Regions from separate parts of the Rhizobium sp. ZW T2_16 genome, predicted to be linked through region 2. Evidence: predicted binding sites of a transcription regulator. Region 2 holds the regulator's gene; each other region holds the start of a gene.
What was found. Region 2 encodes LexA, which represses DNA repair genes until DNA is damaged. Its sites were predicted from a motif close to TGTTCNNNNTGTGTTCNG; they were not measured.
Positions count from the first base shown of each region.

Region 1: a site for LexA is predicted at 1,556-1,573, ahead of ACI3K0_RS27290 (DUF3072 domain-containing protein). Genes of this name have one in related genera too.
Region 3: a site for LexA is predicted at 1,321-1,338, ahead of ACI3K0_RS06075 (PA0069 family radical SAM protein). Genes of this name have one in related genera too.

Region 1 covers NZ_JBJDRG010000024.1:13,000-16,254, forward strand. Annotated here, with positions in the region: gene ACI3K0_RS27275 (FecR domain-containing protein) at 1-89, shown strand, start outside; gene ACI3K0_RS27280 (hypothetical protein) at 142-519, opposite strand; gene ACI3K0_RS27285 (DNA-binding protein) at 708-1,154, opposite strand; gene ACI3K0_RS27290 (DUF3072 domain-containing protein) at 1,324-1,539, opposite strand; gene ACI3K0_RS27295 (DUF72 domain-containing protein) at 1,673-2,374, shown strand; gene ACI3K0_RS27300 (DNA topoisomerase IB) at 2,502-3,255, shown strand, end outside.
Region 2 covers NZ_JBJDRG010000001.1:238,986-242,240, reverse strand. Annotated here, with positions in the region: gene ACI3K0_RS01165 (ComEC/Rec2 family competence protein) at 1-864, shown strand, start outside; gene lexA (transcriptional repressor LexA) at 845-1,558, opposite strand; gene ACI3K0_RS01155 (VOC family protein) at 1,757-2,629, shown strand; gene kdsA (3-deoxy-8-phosphooctulonate synthase) at 2,634-3,255, shown strand, end outside.
Region 3 covers NZ_JBJDRG010000002.1:120,933-124,187, forward strand. Annotated here, with positions in the region: gene ACI3K0_RS06075 (PA0069 family radical SAM protein) at 104-1,261, opposite strand; gene ACI3K0_RS06080 (glycosyl transferase) at 1,389-1,904, shown strand; gene moaB (molybdenum cofactor biosynthesis protein B) at 1,907-2,455, opposite strand; gene ACI3K0_RS06090 (4-(cytidine 5'-diphospho)-2-C-methyl-D-erythritol kinase) at 2,455-3,255, opposite strand, start outside.

The DNA of each region.
Region 1 (3,255 bases), on a different contig from region 2:
TTGAAGCACTCGAAGATGCCGGATTGCTCAGTCGGCATGCTTTTCAAGAGGAGCTGCTATCGAGGGAAGTAGCGAGCGAGGAGGATTAAGCTTGCTACTGCGAGGAAGATGTTCAGTCGCCGATGTACCGGCCTGGCCCGACTACTTCAGCTTGCTGCTGTTGCGCCGTAGGATGGCCGAAAATCGCTTTAATCCGTTTAGCTCGAGAGCTTCCACAAACGCATCGACCGATGGCACCGTTTTGCGAAGATTGTGCCGCGCATTTTTGACGCTGGCGATCAGTGCTTCAGAAAATGCGACATGAAGATCGGACAAGAAGTCATCCGGTGACTGGCTGGTCACGCCGTAAGGCTGAAGATCTTGTGGTGGAAAATCCTTGAGGTTCCAGGTGACGATAACGGGAGCTCTCCCGGCGATGGCGGCCGCAAGAACATGCCGGTCGCCGGGGTCGGGTAACTTAAGGTCATTTACCAAAGGACGGTAGGTTGTCACGTCCGCTTCCGGCAGCACGGCCTTCATCCTGTCCCGCGTAGCTATCAGGCGCTCGATAGACAAGGACGGCGTGTTGGCGGCAAGATTTCGGATCCACTAGTCATGGATCATCGCTCCAGCGCGCTTCGACGAGGCCGTCGAAAGCACACTGAACGAGGACGTTGCGAAGGTGGAATGGATAGAGGACGCAGGCATCATAAACCGCGACGGGCGGTTTAGAGGCCATGGGTCTGAACGAGATCCTCGGTATCTTCGGCAAGCAAATCTATCGCAGCCTGCCGAACATCCAACCTGGATTTTAGCGCGAGCACATCCTTGAGCAAGGCGCGGCGGTGTTTACCGACATAGCGAAACGGCAGATCGCCCCGGTCCATGCGTAAAACAACAAGTGGACGCGAAATACCGAGAACAGCCGATGCCTCGGTCGGGCTTAATTCCTGGTCTTCGGCCAGCACAGCGACGCGTTCGCCACGAAGCAAATGCGCCAGAAGCGTCTCAACCGCCGCGGCGGCGGTTGGCGGAATTGTTAGTGTCTGTCCTTCGCGGCCTTCGTGACGCACGTGAAGTTCCAGTCTGTCGCCCGCAGCGAGCTTCGGCAAAGGCGAAACTCCGTTGCGATCACGATCCGACAATCCGGCGAAATGGACGACTTGGCTAGCCATGAAAATCTCCTTGGCCGCCTATATAACTCGAATGGCCTGTAACTGCAATAACTGAAACCCTGTTCGTGATGTCATTGACTTCGCGACCATATCGCTTTCGATGAAACACATGTTTCTCAAAGTTATGTCGAGGGGTGCTCAGTGTCGCTGGGTATATCGACCTTAGGCGTCACTCAAAATCGAGTGCCTGCTTGAGTTCATCGATGCGCTTCGAAGCGTCCGCCTTGGTTAGGTCTTCAGCGTAAACATCAGGCTGGTGCGCCTGCTCAGACAACGTTTTGAGGTAGGAGCGTTGCGCTCCGGTCATCGGCTCATCGCCGCTGACCCAATCATCGGGGTCTTTCTGTGTGTTGGACGAAGTATGGGTCTTTGGGTTGTCACTCATGAAAATCTCCTGAAGTTGTTCTCCTAATGTTCTTAGTTGCCTGCTTGTTCCGAACCTCGCTCAATCGGTCTATGGAACTCGGCGATCGATCCTTTCGTTTCGCTCAGGGGCTAGCAAGCTGGAGGACCTGCAATTGCCAACTATTGCCACTGCCGCCTGGTCCATTCCGATAAAGGCGGCCGACCAGTTTGCAAAGGAGGGAAGTGGCCTGACGCGATACGCATCGGTCTTCGACGGCGTCGAAATCAACTCGACTTTTTACCGTAGACACAAGACGTCAACGTTCGCCCGGTGGGTGGAGTCGGTACCGGACAGCTTTCGGTTCTCGGTAAAAGTACCCAAGGAGATAACTCACACCAGAGCGATGAAGGATATAGCCCAGCCGTTCGCCACTTTCTGCTCTGATATTGCGCCGCTCGTAGATAAACGAGGCCCGCTGCTTTGCCAGCTACCCCCATCACTAGCGTTCGATGCCGCCGTACTCGATACCGCGTTTAAGGCTATACGGGACATCGACGACGGACCAGTCGTCATCGAGGCGCGGCACAAGAGCTGGGCGTCGGCAGAGGCGCGGGACCTGCTGAAGAACTATGCCATCGATCGGGTTCTTGCCGATCCGTCGCGGGTATGGCCAGCAGAGGCTTTTGCTGATCCGCCACGATATGTGCGTCTGCACGGCAGGCCGAAGATCTACTATTCGAGCTACAGCGAGGATGAGATCAGGTCATTCACTAAACTGGTGGCATCGGACAGCTGGTGCGTCTTCGATAACACAGCCTCCGGAGCCGCAATGGAAAATGCGCTGACGATGCTCGGTTCGAACCAGAAGCGATAGCAGTCAGTCGCAGGAGTATGGATGGTTTGGCTAGAAGAAGGCAAAGACTCAGGCTTTGCGATGCCGGTGATCGCAGCCATGAGCCTGATGCGAAGGAACAGCTTATTGCGCTGTGAGTGATGGCGAGATGAACCAGGTCATCACAGAAATCGACACGATCGCCGCAGAAGCCAAGCTGTCGTCTGGCTTGGTCTATGTTCCCGGACTTGAGACCGGGATCACGCGCAAATTGGGCGCTAAAGGGTTCCTATACTATCGTCCAGATGGAAGACGCATCACGGAGGCTGCCGAGATCTCGCGACTGAACGCCCTGGCAATTCCGCCGGCCTATACCGATGTCATTATTTCGACCAATCCGTTTTCTCATCTCCAGGCGATACGGATGGATGCACGCGGCCGGCGCCAGTATCGCTACCACTCCGATTGGCATGCGGAGCGTGGAAGAGCCAAGTTCGAGCGGCTTGTCGACTTTGCCGATCGACTACCGGATCTTCGCGAGCGGGTGGAAATCGATCTGCGATCCCGCGGCCTAACAATGGAGGAAGTGCTGGCTACAGTCGTATGGATGCTCGACAACCTTTACATCCGCGTCGGTAACGCCGCTTATGCCGAAGCGAACAAGTCGTATGGACAGACGACGTTGCGCAGTCGCCACGTAAAGGTCGAGGGTGGGAGCCTGAAGTTCCGCTTCAAGGGCAAGTCAGGCAAGGAATGGAACCTCGCTCACAGCAACCGTAGAATTGCCAATGTCGTGCGCAAACTGCAGGAGCTCCCCGGCCAGCACCTGTTTCAATACATCTGCGACGAAGGCGGATGCAGACCAATTACGTCGCACGACGTAAATTCATATATCCGCGAAATCACCGGCGAAGACTTCAGCT
Region 2 (3,255 bases):
GAACAGCACCCCTGGTTTTTGCCGCTTGGGGTCTGCGGTTTTCTGCTACTGACGCTCCTCAGGACACGGCTTCGCTATTCGGGCTTACCTTTCCTGTTTACCGCTGCGGCCCTGTTCTGGGTGGGGGTGCAACACGCCCAATCAAGTCTTCTCATCGCTGAAGATGGGAACCTCGTTGCTTATCGAGATGCAGAACGTGCTGCCGCCAACAGGAAACGTCCCTCCGAGTTCGTCTATGGGCAGTGGATGTATGCGCGACAGCTTCCAGTGCTGGCTATGCCGGAGATGTTGGAAAGTGAAATTCTAAAAAATATGCCGGGTTCTTCCAGTGAAAGACTTCCGGAACACGTTCTGATCGAAGCGCAGCGACTGATGAAGGAGGCAGGGAGTGTCAGATTCTCATGTCAGCTCAAGGCCTGGTGCGCATTCATGTCACCGGAAGGTGTTTTGGTCGTTGTTGTTGATGATGGCCGTTATGCCGGAGCGGCTTGCGACGTTGCCGGCCTTGTTATCGCGCCGCGTGCGCGTTTCCATTCCTGTCGGTCTGGTACCCCGATGCTGAGCGGCGCCAGCCTGCGCAAGACAGGGTCAATTGAAATCGATCTTTCCGGGGCGGCGGCAGCCGGAAAATGGAGTGTCACGACAGCAATGGCTGGCACGGTTCGCCCATGGACCATTCATCGCCAATACGACTGGCGACGCAATCTCTATGACCCGTATCTGCCGGAATGGATTTCCAAACCAAAATCGAGTGGCCGTCTTGAGGCGCAGTTTGCTGTCTCAGATCAAGCAGGAACGGATTATCGATCAGAAGCGCCAACTGATGTTGGCAACAATTCCGGTGTCAGTGATAACGGCGAATGAGGCCGACGAGCCTGCCCTGGACCTTGACCCGATCCGGTGGAAAAATTCGTGTCTCGTAAGCCGGGTTTGCCGCTTCCAGCGCAATCGAGCCACCCTTGCGGCGGAAGCGCTTGAGTGTGGCCTCTTCATCATCCACGAGTGCAACGACGATATCGCCCGGATTGGCGGTGTTGCCGTTGCGAATGATGACGGTGTCGCCATCCAGAATTCCGGCCTCGATCATCGAGTCGCCCTTGACTTCAAGCGCATAATGCTCGCCGGATCCCAACATCTCTACGGGGACGGAAATGTCGTGGGTATTATTCTGAATTGCCGAGATCGGTACGCCGGCGGCGATGCGGCCCATGACCGGCACGCTTGCAGACGCGCTGTCATTGGCGGAGACAGGCGGGGCAGCAGGCGTCGCCGGCTTCTTGCCAAGGCTTCCCTCGATCACGCTCGGTGAAAAACCGCGTTTCGGCTGCAGCGTGGGAACATAGGCTTCGGGAAGCTTGATGACCTCGAGTGCGCGCGCTCTGTTGGGGAGACGGCGAATGAAACCGCGCTCTTCAAGTGCCGTGATGAGCCGATGGATGCCCGACTTCGACGCAAGGTCGAGAGCGTCCTTCATTTCATCGAAAGACGGAGGTACGCCCGACTCCTTCATCCGTTCGTGAATGAACAAAAGCAGTTCCTGTTGCTTGCGAGTCAGCATGTGAGGCGCACCTTCAGATTTGAAACAAATGCAGAACGAACACTATATGTTCCATATGTGTTCCGCAAGTCCTTAAATTTTCGTGACAATATAATCAGTTTCTTGGATGCCGAATGACGTTCTCAGTCGGAATCTACTTGCGCTCCCCGGCGGTCTGCCCAATCTACGCCTAGCGGATCAGAAGTCTGGGGGACATGTGTGACTGCTAGGAATATCGATCATCTCGTTTTGCCTGTTGGAAATCTCGGCAAGGCACGCGAGCGGCTGTCGTCTTTGGGTTTCACTGTCGCGCCTGACGGCGTGCATCCCTTCGGTACGGCCAATGCCTGTGTTTTTTTTGAAGACGGTACCTATCTGGAGCCACTGGCTGTTGCGGACAGGCGCAAGGCGGGGGCTCATGCCAAGAAAGGCAATGTCTTTGTCGAGCGCGATCTGGCTTATCGCGGTCGCCGCGGACGTGAAGGCTTGTCGGCCATCGTGGTCTCCAGTGAAGACGCGTCGAACGATCATCGGCATTATGTCGCGGCCGGAATTTCCGGCGGTGAGCCCCTCGAATTCGGCAGAGCTGTAAAGTCTCCGGACGGTGACGAGGTCGAAGCTCGTTTCCAGCTTGCTTTTGCCGCGATGGATGGTGCGGCTGATTTCTTTACTTTCTCCTGCCAGCGGCTGGTATCTTTCCCTCAGGATATGGCTGAATTGCGTATCCATGCCAATTCGGTTGCCGGTTTGAAGGAAGTCATTTTGGCAAGTGATGATCCGCATGCTTCGGTTGCCTTTTTTGACAATGTGCTGCGAGCGCCGGGTATCGAAGTTGAAGGTGGACTGGTGTTCCAGGCTGAAACGGGAGCCGTGCGCGTTCTCAGGCGCGAGCAAATTGCGCATGACTTCGGTCTTCCTATCGAAGGGGTGGCAGCCGGGTTGGTAGGGGAGGCCGTGATCTTTCGCAGTCTTGATCTGGCCGTGACAGAGATCATCCTTGCTGCTAATGACGTCGCATTCATTCGCCGGGATGGTCGCGTTCTCGTGTCGCCGTCGCCCGGCCAAGGCGTTTTGTTCGGCTTCGAGGAATAGTAGAATGGCAGTCTCCCCCAATTCAGAAGTTTCGGTCGGCGAAGGCGACAAAAAGGTCGTATTCTCCAATGCAGGCCGGCTTTCGCTGATCGCGGGGCCTTGCCAGATGGAAAGCCGTGATCATGCCTTCATGATCGCCGGCACGATGAGCGAGCTCTGCGGCAAGCTCGGCATCGGGCTGGTCTACAAGTCCTCCTTTGACAAGGCCAACCGTACGTCGATCTCCGGCAAGCGCGGCATCGGACTTGAAAATGCGATGGAGATTTTTGCCGACCTGAAGAAGGAATTCGGCTTCCCGGTCCTGAGCGACATCCATACGGAAGAGCAGTGCGGGCTTGTTGCGCCAACCGTCGACATCCTGCAGATCCCGGCCTTTCTGTCGCGTCAGACCGATCTTCTGGTCGCAGCCGCCAAGACCGGCCGGGCGATCAACGTCAAGAAAGGCCAGTTCCTGGCCCCCTGGGACATGAAGAACGTCCAGGCGAAATTTACCGAGAGCGGTAATCCTAACGTGATGCTGTGCGAACGCGGCGCCTCCTTCGGTTACAACACGCTCGTCTCCGACATGCGTTCGTTGCCGATCATGGCTTCGCTCGGATCGCCGGTGATCTTTGACGCCACGCACT
Region 3 (3,255 bases), on a different contig from region 2:
AAACTCGACATGCGGAGGACTGAAGAAAAATCTGGCTTAGAATGCGCGGGCATTCTTGGACGTTTCCCTTCCTGCGTGTTCTTTCGCGCTATGGTTCCTTATCCTAGAGAAGCGACAGCTGGATCCCGCCGCCATTGGGGCGGATGAACAGGTCGTCGCGCAGATGCATGCCGCGCCGGCCGAGCCCAAGCCGCTTGGTCGCCATTTCGAAACGGCGGCCGATCTGCCATGCATAGGGACCGGCACCCTTCATCCGCTTTCCGAACTCGGCATCGTAATCCTTGCCGCCCCGCATCGAGCGGATCAGCGACATCACATGCCGGTAGCGATCCGGATAATTGCGCAGCAACCAGTCGCGAAACAGCGGGCTGACTTCCAGCGGCAGGCGCAAAAGCACATAACTTGCTTCCGTCGCCCCCGCAGCATGGCCTGCATCCAGAATTCGTTCTATCTCGTGGTCGTTCAGCGCCGGAATGATCGGCGAAGCCATGATCGCAGTCGGTATGCCGGCATCCGACAGCGCCTTGATCGCTTCCAGCCGCTTGGCCGGTGTCGAAGCACGGGGTTCCATCGTTCGGGCGAGCTTGCGATCCAGTGTCGTCACCGAAATCCCGACTTTGGCCAGGCCTTTCGAGGCCATGTCGGAAAGGATGTCGATATCGCGCATGACCAGCGCCGACTTCGTCACGATCACCACCGGATGATTGGCCTTCTGCAGCACTTCGAGGATCTGGCGCATGATCCGCCATTCCCGCTCGATCGGCTGATAGGGATCGGTATTGGTGCCGATCGCAATTGCCCGCACCTTGTAATCCGGCCTGCTCAGCTCCCGTTCCAGAAGCCGCGGCACGTCCGGCTTGGCAAATAGTTTAGCCTCGAAATCGAGCCCCGGTGAAAGGCCCATGAAACTGTGGCTCGGCCTTGCAAAACAATAGATGCAACCATGCTCGCAGCCGCGATAGGGATTGATCGACCGGTCGAAACCGATATCGGGGCTGTCGTTGCGGGTGATCGCCGTTTTCGGCTTCTCGATCTGCACTTCCGTGCGGAACGGCTCGAGCTCCTCGAGTGTCTGCCAACCGTCGTCGAACACCTCGCGGCGTTCCTCCTCGAAGCGTCCGCTCGGGTTCAGGCCGGCGCCTCTGCCGCGCCGCCGATCGATCTCGATCCTGAGCCCGGATGATTGGACCAGTGCATCGGCAATGTCAGCCGTATGGGCGGGCGCAAACGCACCCTGCCGCAGTTGGGACAGCTCGGTCATTGAAGGCTCCTGACGGGATCACTTCCCGTTCTCGATGACTAAATTCCTATCGCCAAAATGAGAACATTGCAAGAACAAACTTTGTTCGTTGCTGGCTTTTGCCCAAGCTATGGGTTAAGGGTCAGAAATGCTGACTGTTTTAATGGAATGCAGGGACCAGGAAGCCGAGCTTGCGCAGACGCTTTCGATCCTCGTTACTGCCGCTGTGGAAGGACTTGTAAGTGACGTGATCGTGCTCGATCACGCGTCGCATGATGGTTCGTCCCGTGTGGCGGATGCTGCCGGCTGCCGGTTTCACAGTCACTGGGACATCAAGGATGTCCTGCGCAGTGCGCGTGGCGAATGGCTGCTTTTCATAGAGGCAGGCGCGCGTCCGCAAAGCGGCTGGATCGAGGAAGTCATCGAGCATCTGGCGATCCACAAGCAGCCGGCGCGCTTTTCGCCGTCGCGCAACTACCGCCGGCCATTCTTCCAGCGTATCGGTCGTTCGGTCCCTCCGCTGGAATACGGGCTGATCCTACCGAAGAAGAGCGCGATTGCGGTCGCCAAATCAGGCATGAGCCTGGAAGCGCTGGCAAAGGGCCACAAGGCGACGAAGCTGATGAGTCAGCTCATTCCGGCGTGGGTTGTCCGCAGCCGATAATTTCAGCCTTTCGTGCGCTTCAGATGTTCGTCCAGCCGCGGCAGGATTTCGACGAAATTGCAGGGCATGTGACGATAGTCGAGCTGCGCCTTCAATATCCCGTCCCAGGCATCCTTGCAGGCGCCGGGCGAGCCGGGAATGACGAAGATGTAGGTGGCATTGAGCACGCCGCCCGTCGCGCGCGACTGGATCGTCGATGTGCCGATCTTGTCATAGGAAATGCGGTGAAAAAGCGCCGAAAATCCGTCCATCCGCTTTTCGAACAGCGGTTCCAGCGCTTCCGGCGTCACGTCGCGGCCGGTAAAGCCGGTGCCTCCGGTGGTGATGACGACATCGATCTCCGGGTCGAGCGTCCAGGCCGTCACCTGTCCGGCGATCTTTTCGCGGTCGTCGGTCACGATGGCGCGGGCTTTCAGCAGATGCCCCGCCGCCTCGATGCGGTCGACAAGCGTCTGGCCCGACTTGTCGTCTTCGAGTGTGCGCGTATCGGAGACGGTCAGAACCGCGATGCCGAGCGGAATGAAGCTGCGCATTTCGTCTATCCCGATCATTATTTCGCTCCGATGGTCCGTGCGGCTGTGAAATACCAGTCTGGCCGCTTGCTCTGAAGATCGTTCGCAGCGTTTACCGCTTTGGCTGACGTTTCAAACAGTCCGAAATATGTCGCACCGGAACCGGACATGCGGGCAAGCCACGCGCCTTCCGCCGCAATCAGTTCGGAAAGCTCGCCGATCTCGCTGACAAGCGAGCGCGCCGGCGGCTCCAGATCGTTGCGCAAGGCGCTGAGATCGGCTTGCCAGTCTCCGGTAAGGGCTGGAATGGCGGGATTGTTCTTGGTTGTCAGCCGCCGAAAAATATCCGGTGTCGAGACGCCGCGAAGCGGATTGCCAAGCACGATGGCGAAAGACGGCATGGTGTCGAGCATGGTGATGTCCTCACCTATGCCTCTTGCGGCAAGCGGCCGGCTTTTCAGGCACATGGGCACATCGGCGCCGAGTGAAAGCGCAAGCGCCGAAAGTTCCGGCTCGCTGATCTGTGCATCCCACAGGCGTAAAAGACCGCGTAGGGTTGCTGCCGCATCGGCCGATCCGCCGCCGATGCCAGAGGCGATCGGCAGGTTCTTTTGCAGATGGATGGCAACCGGCGGCGCGGCAATGCCTTTTGCGTCAAGCGCAATGCGCAGGATATCGCGAGCCTTGAGCACGAGGTTCTGCTGGGCCGCATCCGGATCAGGCGAAAGCCCTTCGCCGAACCGGCCGGAAATCGAAAATGCATCCTTTTTGGAAAGCGTAAAACCCAGCCTGTCTCCGGCGGGCGCACCCGCCGTCGCATCGTCTGCATCAGCGGTAAA